One region of the Mesorhizobium sp. WSM4312 genome, then DNA from elsewhere that is predicted to be linked to it. Evidence: riboswitches for the same ligand, from Rfam matches in the RefSeq annotation. Region 1 holds a riboswitch; the other holds the start of a gene.
What was found. Region 1 has a riboswitch for S-adenosylmethionine ahead of CK228_RS06865 (O-succinylhomoserine sulfhydrylase). Riboswitches for the same ligand answer to the same signal wherever they lie in the genome.
Positions count from the first base shown of each region.

Region 2: linked by a shared signal. The riboswitch ahead of CK228_RS11205 (homoserine O-acetyltransferase) and the one ahead of CK228_RS06865 (O-succinylhomoserine sulfhydrylase) in region 1 are both predicted to bind S-adenosylmethionine.

Region 1 is NZ_NSFU01000003.1:336,933-344,033, reverse strand. Features, by position in the region: gene mmsB (multiple monosaccharide ABC transporter permease) at 1-351, shown strand, start outside; gene araD1 (AraD1 family protein) at 641-1,633, shown strand; gene CK228_RS06870 (2'-deoxycytidine 5'-triphosphate deaminase) at 1,878-2,972, opposite strand; SAM riboswitch at 3,111-3,188, shown strand; gene CK228_RS06865 (O-succinylhomoserine sulfhydrylase) at 3,245-4,435, shown strand; gene CK228_RS06860 (ceramide glucosyltransferase) at 4,469-5,620, opposite strand; gene apaG (Co2+/Mg2+ efflux protein ApaG) at 5,849-6,241, shown strand; gene CK228_RS06850 (Hsp33 family molecular chaperone) at 6,279-7,101, opposite strand, start outside.
Region 2 is NZ_NSFU01000006.1:101,410-108,510, reverse strand. Features, by position in the region: gene metW (methionine biosynthesis protein MetW) at 1-213, opposite strand, end outside; gene CK228_RS11205 (homoserine O-acetyltransferase) at 272-1,441, opposite strand; SAM riboswitch at 1,548-1,625, opposite strand; gene hisC (histidinol-phosphate transaminase) at 1,798-2,907, shown strand; gene CK228_RS11195 (prephenate/arogenate dehydrogenase family protein) at 2,931-3,866, shown strand; gene CK228_RS11190 (sugar kinase) at 3,863-4,792, opposite strand; gene CK228_RS11185 (DUF2125 domain-containing protein) at 4,799-5,797, opposite strand; gene CK228_RS11180 (gamma-glutamylcyclotransferase) at 5,951-6,472, shown strand; gene CK228_RS11175 (aldo/keto reductase) at 6,597-7,101, shown strand, end outside.

The DNA.
Region 1 (7,101 bases):
GCGCAGCTGTCTGGCATCAACACCGAGCGGCTGACGCTGCTGGTGTTCATCAATATGGGCGTGCTGTCGGCGCTGGGCGGCCTGATCATCGCGGCTCGCCTTGGCCAGGCCGTGCCGGCGGCCGGTCTGGGCTCAGAGCTCGACGTCATCGCCGCCGTCTTCATCGGCGGCGCCTCGGCGATGGGCGGCGTCGGCCAGGTCATCGGCGCCGTGGTCGGCGGCTTCATCATGGGCGTGATGAACAACGGCATGTCGATCATGGGCGTCAATGTCGACTGGCAGCAGGTGGTCAAAGGTCTGGTCCTGCTCGGCGCCGTGATCTTCGACGTCTACAACAAGAACAAGGCCTGACAGGAACAATTCCAGGAAAGCGCATCGCGGTTTTCCCACGGGAATTGCGTAAAAACAAAATACCGGGAGCGGACCGAACCGCTCCGGCGAGGCAACGAGGAAGGCATACGGGTCACATCGCGGCGCTGCCGGCAACCGACCGGCACGAAGAAGTTCCCTCAAGGGACCAGGCCCCGCGAGCGCAATCCGAACGGAGAATTTCACCCGTGGCATGGGCGACGTCCCAGCCGCGCTTGGGGAGGTTTGCCACGGCGGCAGCCATGCCAAGGCACATGAGAGAGGATTGATCATGCTGATCTCGCAGATTCTCGATGACGCCGAGACCATCCGCGTCGTTGCCCGCAATGGCGGCAAGACCCGGATCATCAACGGCGCCCGCAGCGTCTATTCGCTGGCGATGGAGGCGGCCCGCACCGGCGTCGGCCTGGCCACCCTGATCGAGCGCAAGGGGCTCGGCGAGACGGTCGACCTCGATGCCGCCTACAAGAAGGGGAGGCTGTTGTCGCCGATCAATCACCCCGACCCGGCGCATCTGCACCTCACCGGCACCGGCCTGACCCATCTCGGCTCGGCGGCGACGCGCGATTCCATGCACAAGAAGCTCAGCACCGATGGCGAGGAGCAGCTCACTGATTCCATGAAGATGTTCCGCATGGGACTGGAGGGGGGCAAGCCCGCCAAGGGCCAGGTCGGCGTGCAGCCGGAATGGTTCTACAAGGGCAACGGCACGATGGCCGTGGCGCCGGGTGCCGCACTCCTGTCACCGGCCTTCGCCAAGGACGCCGGCGAGGAACCAGAAATCGCCGGCATTTATGTCATCGGCGATGACGGCGCCGCCTTCCGCGTCGGCTTCACGCTGTCGAACGAGTTTTCCGACCACGTGACCGAGCGCGTGAACTATCTCTTCCTCGCCCACTCCAAGCTGCGCAATGCCTCGTTCGGTCCGGAGATCCTGATCGGCGACCTGCCTTCCGACATCCGCGGCACCTCGCGCATCGTGCGCGACGGCAAGACGCTGTGGGAAAAGCCGTTCCTGTCGGGCGAAGCGAACATGTCGCACACCATCGCCAATCTGGAACACCATCACTTCAAATATTCGGCGTTCCGCCAGCCGGGCGACGTGCATGTGCATATGTTCGGCACCGCGACGCTGTCCTTCGCCGACGGCGTCAAGACCGAGGCCGGTGATGTGTTCGAGATCGAGGCCGGTGATTTCGGCCTGCCGCTGCGCAACCCGCTCGAGATCGAAAAACCAGTGAAGGTGGCGGTGAAGGCGCTTTGAGATAGCGCCAATATCCTGGGAGAGAAAATGAACGGGATGGGGCTTGGTTTCATCTTAGCGGGCTTGGCCCTATCCCTCGCCTGTTCTTCCTCCGTGGCTTACAGCGCCGGGCGGCGCCTGCCGCCGACGGGATCCATTTCGAGATCTGCATTTTCTTGTTCGCCTTGAGCGCCGCCATCCCGGCGACCGACAGCCACGCATGATGTGCCGGCAGGCAAGTATCTTGCCTGGCGGCAATCGGGGTTCAGCGCGCGGCGCGGAAGTGCTTGGAGAGCTTCAGGCCCTGTGCCTGGTAGTTGGAGCCGAGATCGGTGCCGTAGAGCGCCTGCGGCCGCTTCAGCATGTGCTCGTAGACCAGCCGGCCGACGATCTGGCCATGGTCGAGGATGAACGGCACTTCGTGGCTGCGCACTTCAAGCACCGCCCGGCTGCCGGTGCCACCGGCCGCCGAATGGCCGAAGCCCGGATCGAAGAAGCCGGCATAATGGACGCGAAATTCGCCGACCAGCGGGTCGAAGGGCGTCATCTCGGCAGCATAGAGCGGCGGCACATGCACCGCCTCCTGGCTGACGAGAATGTAGAATTCGTCCGGATCGAGCACCAGTTCGCCGGCGCCGCTCTTGTGGATGGGTTCCCAGAAATCGACGACGTCCTGCGCGGCGCGCTTGTCGACATCGACAAGGCCGGTGTGATGCTTGCCGCGATAGCCGACCAGCCCGTCACCGTCGCCCTTGAGATCGATCGACAGCGCGATGCCGCCGCCCGAAATATTCGGCGGCTCGGTGGCGACCAGCATCTGCGCGCGGTGCAATTCATGCAATTCGGCTTCCGAGAGCAGCGCGTTGCCGGTGCGGAAGCGGATCTGCGACAGGCGCGAGCCGGTGCGCACGACGATCGGGAAGGTGCGCGGGCTGACTTCCAGGTAAAGCGGACCGTTGTAGCCGGCGGCGATCTTGTCGAACTCGTGGCCACGGTCGGTCATGACGCGGGTGAAAATGTCGAGCCGCCCGGTCGAACTCTTCGGATTGGCCGAGGCGGACACGGTTGGGGGCAGCGCAAGGCTTTCCAGCAGCGGCACGATGTAAACACAGCCCGTTTCCAGCACGGCGCCGTCGGCGAGGCTGAACTCATGCAGCTTCAGCCGATCGAGTTTGTCGGCAACCCGATGATCCGGACCCGGCAGGAAGGACGCCCGCACCCGCCAGGCCTTGTCGCCGAGCCTGAGATCGAGGCTGGCCGGCTGGATCTGGTCGGCATCGAGCGCGCGCGGCGACTTCAGCGCGCCGGACTGGAACAGCGCCGAGATATCCTGATCGGGAAGAATGCCTGTCTGCCGCAAGGCTCCGCTCCTAGGCCAGACGATTTTCCTGCCGCAGGTTCTCGCCGCAAAACCGTGAAACACTTTTGCGGAACCTGCTTGGTACAAACCTCTTAATGAAGCCGGCAATTGACGCAAGCGTGGTACGGGTCTAAAGGGTCGTTATCCCGTGGTGATTTGGCCGGTCGGCTTGCAGCCACGTTAAACAAGTCGCTAAAGGACCGTTGGCCGCGAGGCCGTATGGACCGGTTGCGACTTTCGCGACCGGTTTTTTTGTGTCTGGAACAAAAGCAATGAGCAGCAAGAAGCGCAACTGGAAGCCTCAAACAGCCCTCGTGCATGGCGGAACCCTGCGTTCCGGCTTCGGCGAGACCTCCGAGGCGATGTACCTGACCCAGGGCTATGTCTATCAAACGGCGCAAGCCGCCGAAGCCCGCTTCAAGGGCGAGGAGCCGGGCTTCATCTATTCGCGCTACGCCAATCCGACCGTCGACATGTTTGAAAAGCGCATGTGTGCGCTCGAAGGCGCCGAGGATGCGCGCGCCACGGCATCGGGCATGGCGGCGGTGACGGCGGCGCTTCTTTGCAGCGTCAAGGCCGGTGACCACATCGTGGCGGCGCGCGCGCTGTTCGGCTCCTGCCGTTGGGTGGTCGAGACGCTGGCACCGCGCTACGGCATCGAGGCGACGCTGGTCGACGGCACCGATATCGCCAACTGGGAAAAGGCGGTCAGGCCCAACACCAAGCTGTTCTTCCTGGAAAGCCCGACCAACCCGACATTGGAAGTGGTCGACATCGCCGCTGTGGCTGCGCTCGCCAATTCGATCGGCGCGCGGCTTGTCGTCGACAATGTCTTTGCCACGCCTCTCCAGCAGAAGCCGTTGCAGCTCGGCGCGCATATCGTCGTCTATTCGGCCACCAAGCACATCGATGGCCAGGGCCGCTGTCTCGGCGGCGTGATCCTGTCGGACAAGAAGTGGATCGACGAGAATTTGCATGACTATTTCCGCCACACCGGCCCCAGCCTGTCGCCCTTCAACGCCTGGACACTGCTGAAGGGCCTGGAGACACTGCCGCTGCGTGTGCGCCAGCAGACGGAGAGCGCCGGCAAGATCGCGGATTTCCTCGCCGAGCAGCCGCAGATTGCCCGCGTCATCTATCCCGGCCGCGCCGACCATCCGCAGGCCGAGATCGTCAAGAAGCAGATGTCGGGCGGCTCGACGCTGATTTGCCTCGACGTCAAGGGCGGCAAGCAGGCGGCTTTCGCCCTGCAGAACGCGCTCGACATCGTGCTGATCTCGAACAATCTCGGCGACGCCAAGAGCCTGATCACCCATCCGGCGACGACCACGCACAAGAATTTAAGCGAAGAGGCGCGCGCCGAACTCGGCATCGGGCCAGGAACGCTCAGGCTGTCGGTCGGCCTTGAGGATACCGACGACCTTCTGGAAGACATCGCGCAGGCGCTGAAGGGCGCCAAATAGGGAGCCGTCGAGGCAGCGTCGTCCGCGCCGCGATCAGGCGCGCGACGACGCCTCTTCCAGTTCGGCGGCCTTGGTGCCGATGATCATCGCATTGCCGCGCCAGTCGACGGCGCCGCCGAGCCAGCCGCGCGCCCACATGGTTGGAAGCATCAAGTCCCGCGCAATCATCGCCGCGACCGTGCGCGGCGACAGGTGCCAGCCCTTGGACCAAGCCAAGGCGCATTCCGGTAGATAAAAGGCCGCCAGCACGGCGATGGCCGTCAGCGGCAGGCTGAAGCCGGCGCTTGCCGCCGCAACCAGCGCAAGCGCCAGCGGCACCACCGCGCCCGTCAGGATTTCCGGCGCGAAGAACCGCGGGAAGGTTACGCGGCGCAGGCGCGCCCAGCGGGCCTGGCGTGACCAGATCGTGCCAAGCGTGCGCCTGCCAAGCGGCTGCTCGAAGGGTGCCGCGACGAGATTGACGCATAGGCCAAGCCCATTGACCAGCTTGGTCGCAGCGGCGTCCTCGGCGATTTCGGCGGCCAGCGCGCGGATGCCGCCATTGGCATCCAGCATCGGCTTGTTCCACAGCATGCTCTTGCCCTGGGCAAAGCCAAGGCCGAGCGCCTCGCCGGCATATTGCCAGCGGGCCTGCAGCGTGTTGAGGAAGGCGCATTCGACCTCGGCCCAGAAGCCCTCCGGCCGCGAGCCGATCGGTGTCGAGCAGACAAGGCCGGTATCCGGCTGCCACGCCGCCATCAGATGCTGGATGTAGTCTCTCGGCATCAGCACGTTGGAGTCGGCGAGGACGACCCAGTTGTGCCGCGCGGCTTCCCAACCCTTGACGCAATTGTTGAGCTTGGGATTGGCGCTGACGCGGTCGTCACCGATCAACAGCCGGGCCGGCACTCTTGGAAAGCGGCCAATGGCGGCGCGGATCAACCTGACCACCGGATCGTCGCCATGGGCAACGCAGAAGATCAGCTCGTAGCGCGGCCAGTCGAGCGAGAAAGCGCGCTCCAGCGTCTCCTGCGTGAACGGCTCGACGCCGCGCGAGGGTATGACGATCGATACCGGCGGCGATTTGCCGGCCGGCGGTGCGATCGTGGTGCGCCGTCTCAGCTGTGAGGCGGCGAGCAGCATACTGGCGAGGTTTGAGGCAATGAGAGCGGACGACAGCAAGGCGGTTATGAGAGTGAGTTCCATCGAGATCCGTTCACTCCAGAAAAACCGGCCGGTGTGGCGGCCGTTTTCGACAGTTCGACAGAGCGCCCGAGTCGCCCGGCATTGGTCGGCGCACCCCATCATTGTCATGTGTCACTTAAATGACATTCTTTGCCGGCACCTGCGTTTCAAGACGAGGCGCGACAAGACGCGCTCGTTGACCTGCTCGCCGGGAGCGCCGAAAGGTATCGGATCGTTTTGGAGCCGCTTATGTACCGCGCCGTCACGCGCAACATCGAAGTGCAGGTCAGGCCGTTCTACCTCGAGGACCGCTCCGATCCTTCCGAGAACCGCTATGTCTGGGGTTATCAGATAACGATCGACAACCAGTCGGACGAATTCGTGCAGCTTCTGTCGCGTTATTGGCACATCACCGACGGTGCCGGCCGGGTCGAGGAAGTGCGTGGCCCGGGTGTCGTCGGCGACCAGCCCGAACTCAATCCCGGCGACAGCTATCAATACACGTCCGGCTGCCCGCTCTCGACGCCATCAGGCATCATGGTCGGGCACTACACGATGCGCAACAAGCGCGGCGAGACTTTCGACATCGCCATCCCGGCATTTTCGCTGGATCTGCCGGGGACCAGGCGTACGGTGAATTAGCGTCCTTCTCCCCGTTTTACGAGGAGAAGGACTGGCTTTATTGCGCGGCAAATTCCGCCGGATCGAAGTCGTACTGTGTCGAGCAGAATTCGCAGGCGACGTGGATGCCGCCATCCTCGGTGCTGTCCTTGATCTCCTGCGCGGAGAAGCCCTCGAGGATGCCGCGGATCTTGTCGCGCGAGCATGAGCACTGGTCGGCGACGGGAACGCCGCCGAAAACCCGCACGCCATGCTCATGGAACAGGCGATAGAGCAGCCGTTCGGTACCGATCGTCGGATCGATCAGCTCAGTCGGCTCGATGGTGCCGAGCAGCGCCAGCAATTCCTGCCAGGAATTGTCGGTGGGATCATGGATCTCCTCGCGCGGATCGCCATCGCCGCCGTGCAGGTCCGGAACGCGCATGCGATCGGACGCCTGCGGCAGGAACTGCGCCAGGATACCGCCGGCGCGCCATTGTTCGCGCGCGCCGCCGACGCCGGGCGTCAACAGCTTGGCCACGGACAGCCTGATATCCGTCGGGATCTGCTCCGACTGGCGGAAATAGGTGCGCGCCGCGTCTTCCAGTGTCTCGCCGTCGAGCTGGACGATACCCTGATAGCGCTGCGTATGGGCGCCCTGGTCGATGGTCAGTGCCAGCACACCGCCGCCGAGCAGTGTCTGCTGGGACGTTTCGCCTGCGGCGACCAGTGCCTCGAGGCGATCGGCATCGAAGCGCGCATAGGCACGCAGCGCCGACGGCGTGGTGAAATCCGCCACCAGCATGTCGACCGGCCCATCGGTGCGGGTCTGCAGGATGAACTTGCCCTCGAATTTGAGCGAGGTGCCGAGCAGCACCGTCAGCACACAGGCTTCCGCCAGA
Region 2 (7,101 bases), on a different contig from region 1:
GGCATCGCCCTGGATGACGGAGAGGCCGCGCGCCACGCATTCGTTGACGCCGCGCTGCGACAGTTCCAGTCCGCGGCCGTCGACCTGCTTGGTGTCCTGCAGCAATTCAAGCAGCGAGCCGTCGCCCGAACCAACATCGAGCACGCGGGACTGCGGTGGGATGAGATTGGCGACGACCTCGAGGTCGACGCGCTGGCTGCCGTTGACGCTCATGATGTCGTCTCCTTTGCGGCGCATGATCCCGATCCTGAAAGGCTGCAACTTTCCGGGGTCATGCGCTTAGCCCTCTCGCCCGCGCCGCGGAGCCGATGAAGCCGTTGATGGCGGCGAACAGTTCCGGCTCGTCGAGCAGGAAGGCATCGTGGCCACGGTCGGTCTCGATCTCGACGAAGGACACGGACGCGCCGGCGGCGTTGAGCGCGTGCACGATGGAGCGGCTTTCTTCCGTCGGAAACAGCCAGTCCGATGTGAACGACACCAGGCAGAAGCGGGTCTTGGTTCCGGCAAAGGCGTCCGCCAGCCTGCCGCCATGGTCGGCGGCGAGGTCGAAATAGTCCATCGACCGCGTCATGTAGAGATAGGAATTGGCGTCGAAGCGGTCGACGAAAGTCATGCCCTGGTGGCGCAGATAGCTTTCGATCTGAAAATCGGCGTCGAAGCCGAACGTCAGCGCTTCGCGGTCCTGCAAGTTGCGGCCGAATTTTCGATGCAGGGCGGCTTCGGAGAGATAGGTGATGTGGGCGGCCATGCGCGCCACCGCCAGGCCTTTTTCCGGGCGCTTGCCGTGTTCGAAATATTTGCCGCCATGCCAGTCCGGATCGGCCATGACGGCCTGCCGGCCGACCTCGTGGAAGGCAATGTTCTGTGAGGAATGGCGCGCGCCGGTGGCGATCGGCAGCGCCGAAAAGACGCGCTCGGGATAGCTCGACGCCCATTCCAGCACCTGCATGCCGCCCATCGAGCCGCCGAGCACGCAGAACAGTTTCTCGATGCCGAAATGGTCGATCAGCATCTGCTGCGCACGCACCATGTCGCGGATCGTGATGACGGGCAGGTCAAGCCCATAGGGCTTGCCGGTGGCGGGGTTGGTCGAAGCCGGCCCGGTGGAGCCCAGGCAGCCGCCGATGACGTTGGAGCAGATGACGAAGAAGCGGCTGGTGTCAATGATCCTGCCGGGGCCGATCAGCACTTCCCACCATCCCGGCTTGCCGGTCACCGGATTGGTGCTGGCGACATGCTGGTCGCCGGTCAGTGCATGGCAGACGAGGATGGCATTGGAGCGGGCATCGTTCAGCGTGCCGTAGGTCTGGTAGGCGATCTGGAACGGCGACAGAAGCGTGCCGGCGTCGAGCTTGAGCGGCTTGTCCGCCCCGAAGCGCAACACCGGGCTCGACGGCTGGTCGGCCTCGTTGTTGGTCTTTCCTGCGCGCAGAGCGGCCATTCTTGTCTCACTCGCTGCATCATATCGGGCGAAAAATCGCCGCCGATGCGTCCGTCCGGCCGGTCGCGGACAATAAAAAACCGGCATTGCCATTCGCAAAGCCGGTTACGTCACGCAAACGGCCCTTTAGCGAATTGTTTAACGTGGCTGCAAGCCGACCGGCCAAATCACCACGGAACTGTTGCTGTCCTTCTAGAACTCGCCCGCCCTGCCGTCAATGCCGACATCTGGGCCGACATCTCGGCCGGCATCTGGGCCGGCTGCTGGCACCACTGCCACCTCTCGACATTATCGGCCACGGCTTGTATTTCCGCTGCGGCCTCCGGATCGAGGCATTTTCGATGGATTTTGCAAAAATGAACCAGAGACCGGATCAGGCACGTCCAACCCCGCGCGCGGGCATCATGGACATTGACGCCTATGTGCCGGGCAAGAGCGCCGCACCCGCCGGTGTCGCCAAGGTCTACAAGCTGTCGTCCAACGAGAACCCGCTTGGCCCGTCGCCGAAGGCGATCGAGGCCGCGCGTGAAGTCGCCGCCAGGCTCGACATCTATCCCGACGGCACCGCCAGACGGCTGCGCGAGGCGATCGCGGAAGTGCATGGCCTCAACGCGCAGAACATCATCTGCTCCAACGGCTCCGACGAGATCCTCGGCCTGCTGGCGCAGACCTATCTCGCACCCGGCGACGAGGCCATATTCACCGAACACGCCTTCATGGTCTACAAGATCTACATCCAGTCGGCAGGGGCTGCGCCGATCGCGGTCAAGGAGACCGATGAGCGGGCCGACATCGATGCGATACTGGCGGCCGTCACGCCGCGCACGAAGATCGTGTTCCTTGCCAATCCCAACAATCCGACCGGCACCTATGTGCCGTTCCAGGAGGTGCGCCGCCTGCATGCCGGCCTGCCCAAACATGTGCTGCTGGTGCTCGACGCGGCCTATGCCGAATATGTCCGCCGCAACGACTATGAGGCCGGCATCGAACTGGTTGGCAGCGCCGAGAATGTGGTCATGACCCGCACCTTCTCCAAGATCGGCCTCGGTGGCGCGCGGATCGGCTGGATGTATGCGCCCATGCACATCGTCGACGCCATCAATCGCGTCCGCGGTCCCTTCAACGTCAATGCGACGGCGATCGAGGCCGGCATCGCGGCAATCCGCGACCGCGCTCACGTCGAGCGCAGCGTGGCGCATAACGAGACCTGGCTGACCTGGCTGAGCCAGGAGATGAGCGGACTCGGGCTGCGGGTGACGCCCAGCGTCGGCAATTTCCTGCTCATTCACTTTCCCGACGACCAGAAGCATTCGGCGGCCGCGGCGGACGATTATCTGACCGCGCGCGGCTATATCCTAAGGCGCGTTTCCGGCTACGGCTTCCCCAACGCGCTGCGCATGACCGTCGGCACGGAAGAGGCCAGTCGCGGCGTCGTCGCCGCGCTCACGACATTCCTGAAAAGCTAGAACGCCCGAAAAGCAGGAACACCATGACATCACCGATGTTTGAAAAGATCGCGCTGGTCGGCATCGGCCTGATCGGCTCGTCGCTGGCCCGCGTCATCCGACGCGAGGGCCTTGCCGGCCACGTTGCCATCTCGACCCGCAGCGCCGCGACGCTGAAGCGGGCGGAGGAACTTGGACTGGGCGATTCCTACACGACGGATGCGAAGGAAGCGGTCCGCGATGCCGACCTGGTCATCGTCTCGGTGCCGGTCGGCTCGTCCGGCGCGGTGGCTGGGGAGATCGCGCCGGCGCTGAAGAAGGGCGCCACCCTCACCGATGTCGGCTCGACCAAGGCCTCGGTCATCGCGCAGATGCAGCCGCATGTGCCTGATGGCGTTCATTTCATTCCCGGCCATCCGCTGGCGGGCACGGAAAAATCCGGACCGGATGCCGGTTTCGCCGATCTGTTCGACAATCGCTGGTGCATCTTCACGCCGCTGCCGGGCACCGATCCGGACGCGCTCGAGAGGCTGTCGGAATTCTGGCGCCGCTGCGGCGCCAACATCGACACGATGGATCCCCAGCATCACGACATGACACTGGCCATCGTCTCGCATCTGCCGCACATCATCGCCTACAACATCGTCGGCACCGCCGACGATCTGGAATCGGTGACCAAGACGGAAGTCATCAAATATTCGGCCTCCGGCTTTCGCGACTTCACCCGTCTGGCCGCCTCCGACCCGACCATGTGGCGGGACGTCTGCCTGCACAACAAGGATGCGATCCTGGAAATGCTGGCGCGGTTCTCGGAAGATCTGGCATTCCTGCAGCGGGCGATCCGCTGGGGCGATGGCGACAAATTGTTCGATCTGTTCACCCGCACCCGCGCCGTGCGCCGCTCGATCATCGAGGCCGGCCAGGATATCGACGTGCCCGATTTCGGCCGCCAGGCGGTGGAGCATCCGTCGAAGAACTAGGCTGTTTCGGGCCAGGTCGCCATGACCATGGCCAGCGTCTCGGCCCGGTCCGGCGCGCCGAGCCTGCCGCCAAAGCGCAGGCATTTGAGCGCGGCGGCGGCACTTGCAAAGCGCAAGGCCTGCTCGACCGGCATGGCCTCCGCCAGTCCGACGGCAAAGGCGCCGTGAAAGACGTCGCCGGCGGCGAGCGTGTCGACCGCCTTGATCCTTGGCGCCGCGACATGGCGGGATGATCCCGACGCGCGATCGAACCACCAGGTGCCTGCCGCGCCGCCGGTGACGGCGACGAACGCATCGGTGCGGGAAGCCATTTCGGTGCAAGCGCTCGCCAGATCCAGCGCCTGGCCGCATATGATGCGCACCGAGGGCTCCGAGGCGACGATGTGCGAAGCCAGCGGCAACAACTGCTCCAGCACCGCCAGCGGCGCCGTATCGGCATCGAGGATTGCCGGCCGACCGGCCGCGCGCGCCGCCTCGAGGGCAAGTGTCGCTGCACCGGGCCACCGCACGTCCACCAGCACGGCATCGAATGCCGTGATGTCCGCGAAAGGCAATGCCCCGGGGTCGGCCTGGGCCAGGCTGTCATAGAAAGGCACGATGATGCGCTCGCCATGCGCGTCGACCAGGATCGAGGCCAATGCCGAGCGGGCGCCGCTGACGCGGCGGACATAGCTGCAGTCGACACCCTCGGCCTCGATCCCGGCGATCAGCTGATCGCCGACCGGATCGTCGCCGGTGCTCGCCCACAGCGACACCTCGGCGCCGAGGCGATGCGCGGCGCAGGCAGCGCTGGTGGCCATGCCCGAGGCGATCTGCACGCCATCGGCGGCGATGAACTTTCCCTGATGCGTGGGCAGCGTCTCGACACGCAGGATGGTGTCCAGCGTCAGCGCGCCGACACTGAGGAGCCTCGGGGGTCCCGGCATGGCGCGCTATTGCACCGGCTTGATCTTGCCGAGCGGGATGAAGCCGAGCGAGGCCTTGCCCTTGACCACTTTCAGCGGCATCGACGGTTCGCTGCCGAGCATGGCAAGCGCGGCAAAACCCTGTTCGATCGCATTCGTCTGCTCGGGTATGGCACCGGCCAGAATGGCCGCCACGGCCTTCGGATCCTTGATCCTGATCATCAGATCTGCGTCGACCAGGCCTTCGGCGTCGACCGACAGCGGCCCGGAAACAGTGACTCGCGCCGTGCCTGACGACAAATCGAGGTTGCGGATCTCGACCCTTTGGCCGCGAAGGCTCTTCACCTGCGTTCCGATCAGCGCGACGCCATTCTTCAGCGTGGCGTCGCCGCTGGCATCGAGCGCGGGCAGCACGCGGCCGCCGATCGCATCCGGGTCGATTTCCAGATCGGTGAAGCTGCCGACATAATCGACGTCCTGACCGTTCGGCTGCAGCTGGCCGGCCGCCCTGCCGGCGCTGAACAGTTCCACCGGATCGGTGTCGTCGGCTGGATCGGTCTGGCCCGACAGGCCTTCCGCCTGCAGCGCAATGCGCTGCGGCAGCGGCCATGACAGTTTGACCTTGGCCTGCAGATTGTCCCAGTCGATCCACAGCGGCACCATGCCGGGGACGGAGGTCCTGAGCGGACCGCGCAGGTCGGCGACCGGCGACAAGGGCTGGATGATCTGGGCGACGGCATTGAAGGAGCCGGCCGAGGCCGCGATGTTCTTGGCATCGTCCTCATACGCCAGATTGTCGCAAGAGACGGTAAAGCTCAGGGGATAGCCGCTGACCTGGAGATTGGCGCAGCCGGCTTCGATGCCGCTCTTGTTGAGCGTGGCGACCGCCTTGTCGGCCTCGGTCCTGACCCTGTTGGCCAGATAGAACCAGCCGCCGCTGTAGATGGCGAACAGCACAACGATGAACGCCGCAAGCCAGAACAGGCCGCGGCGGGACTTTGGTTGGCGTTCGTCACTTGACGTCATGCTTTGGCTCTCATTAACCCACGGTGTTGGTGGACGGACCTTCGATTCCGACAACACCTGGTAGACATTGACGAATAGGTAGCCGGGGACGGACGGAAAAACACCGGATTCCGGTGCGGTGTGGCCATTCTTTTTGCAATCAGGCACGGCGATATGGGCGATTTTTGGGTGTTTGGCTACGGTTCGCTGATCTGGCGGCCGGGTTTCGCACATGTCGAGACGCGGCGCGCCCATTTGCACGGCTATCGCCGCTCGCTGTGTGTCTATTCCTTCGTGCACCGTGGCACGCGTGAGCGGCCCGGGCTGGTGCTTGGCCTCGACCATGGCGGCTCCTGCGTCGGCCTGGCTTTCCGCGTGCCTGGACAATTACGCGACGAGGTGATCGCCTATCTGCGTGAGCGCGAACTCGTTACCAGCGTCTATCTCGAGCGCACGCTCAAGGTCCGCCTCGACGGCGGCGGCACGGTCGAAGCGGTCGCCTACATCGTCGACCGCAAGCATGAGCAATATGCCGGCGCGCTGGATGCCGCGCATGCGGCGGCGGTGGTGCGCGGCGCCGCCGGCCAATCCGGCAACAACGAGGATTATGTGCTCAGCACGCTGAAGCATCTGGAGGCACTGGGTATCCGCGACCATTGGCTTGAGGATGTGGCACGGGGGATAGCGCCATCGTGAAGCACTGGCTCTGCTGAAATAGGCGGTCAGGACTTTGACCTTGACGTGGGACGACCTAGCTTAGGCTCCGAACCCAGCCAGCGGGCGGCATGCGCCCCCATCCCAATCATCACGGAGAACCATCTTGCAGAAACGCCGTCTCGGTCGCACCGACCTTTCCATCGCGCCGCTGGTTCTGGGCGGCAACGTCTTCGGCTGGACCGCCGACGAGAAAACCTCCTTCGACCTGCTTGACCGCTTCGTCGCGGGCGGCCTGAACGCCATCGACACGGCCGACGCCTATTCACGCTGGGTGCCCGGCAACACGGGCGGCGAATCGGAAACCATCATCGGCAACTGGATGAAGGACCGTGGCAACCGGGACAAGGTCGTGGTGATCACCAAGGTCGGCTCGGATATGGGGCAGGGGCACAAGGACCTCTCCGCCGCCTATATCGAAAAGGCCGTCGAGGCCTCGCTGAAGCGGCTGCGGACCGATGTCATCGACCTCTACCTGTCGCACTGGCCGGACCCCGCCACGCCCTATGAGGAAACGCTAGGCGCCTATGAGAAGCTGCTTGCCAAGGGCAAGGTCCGCCATATCGGCTGCTCGAACCTCGACGCCGGCCAGTTGCGCGCCGCGCTCGACG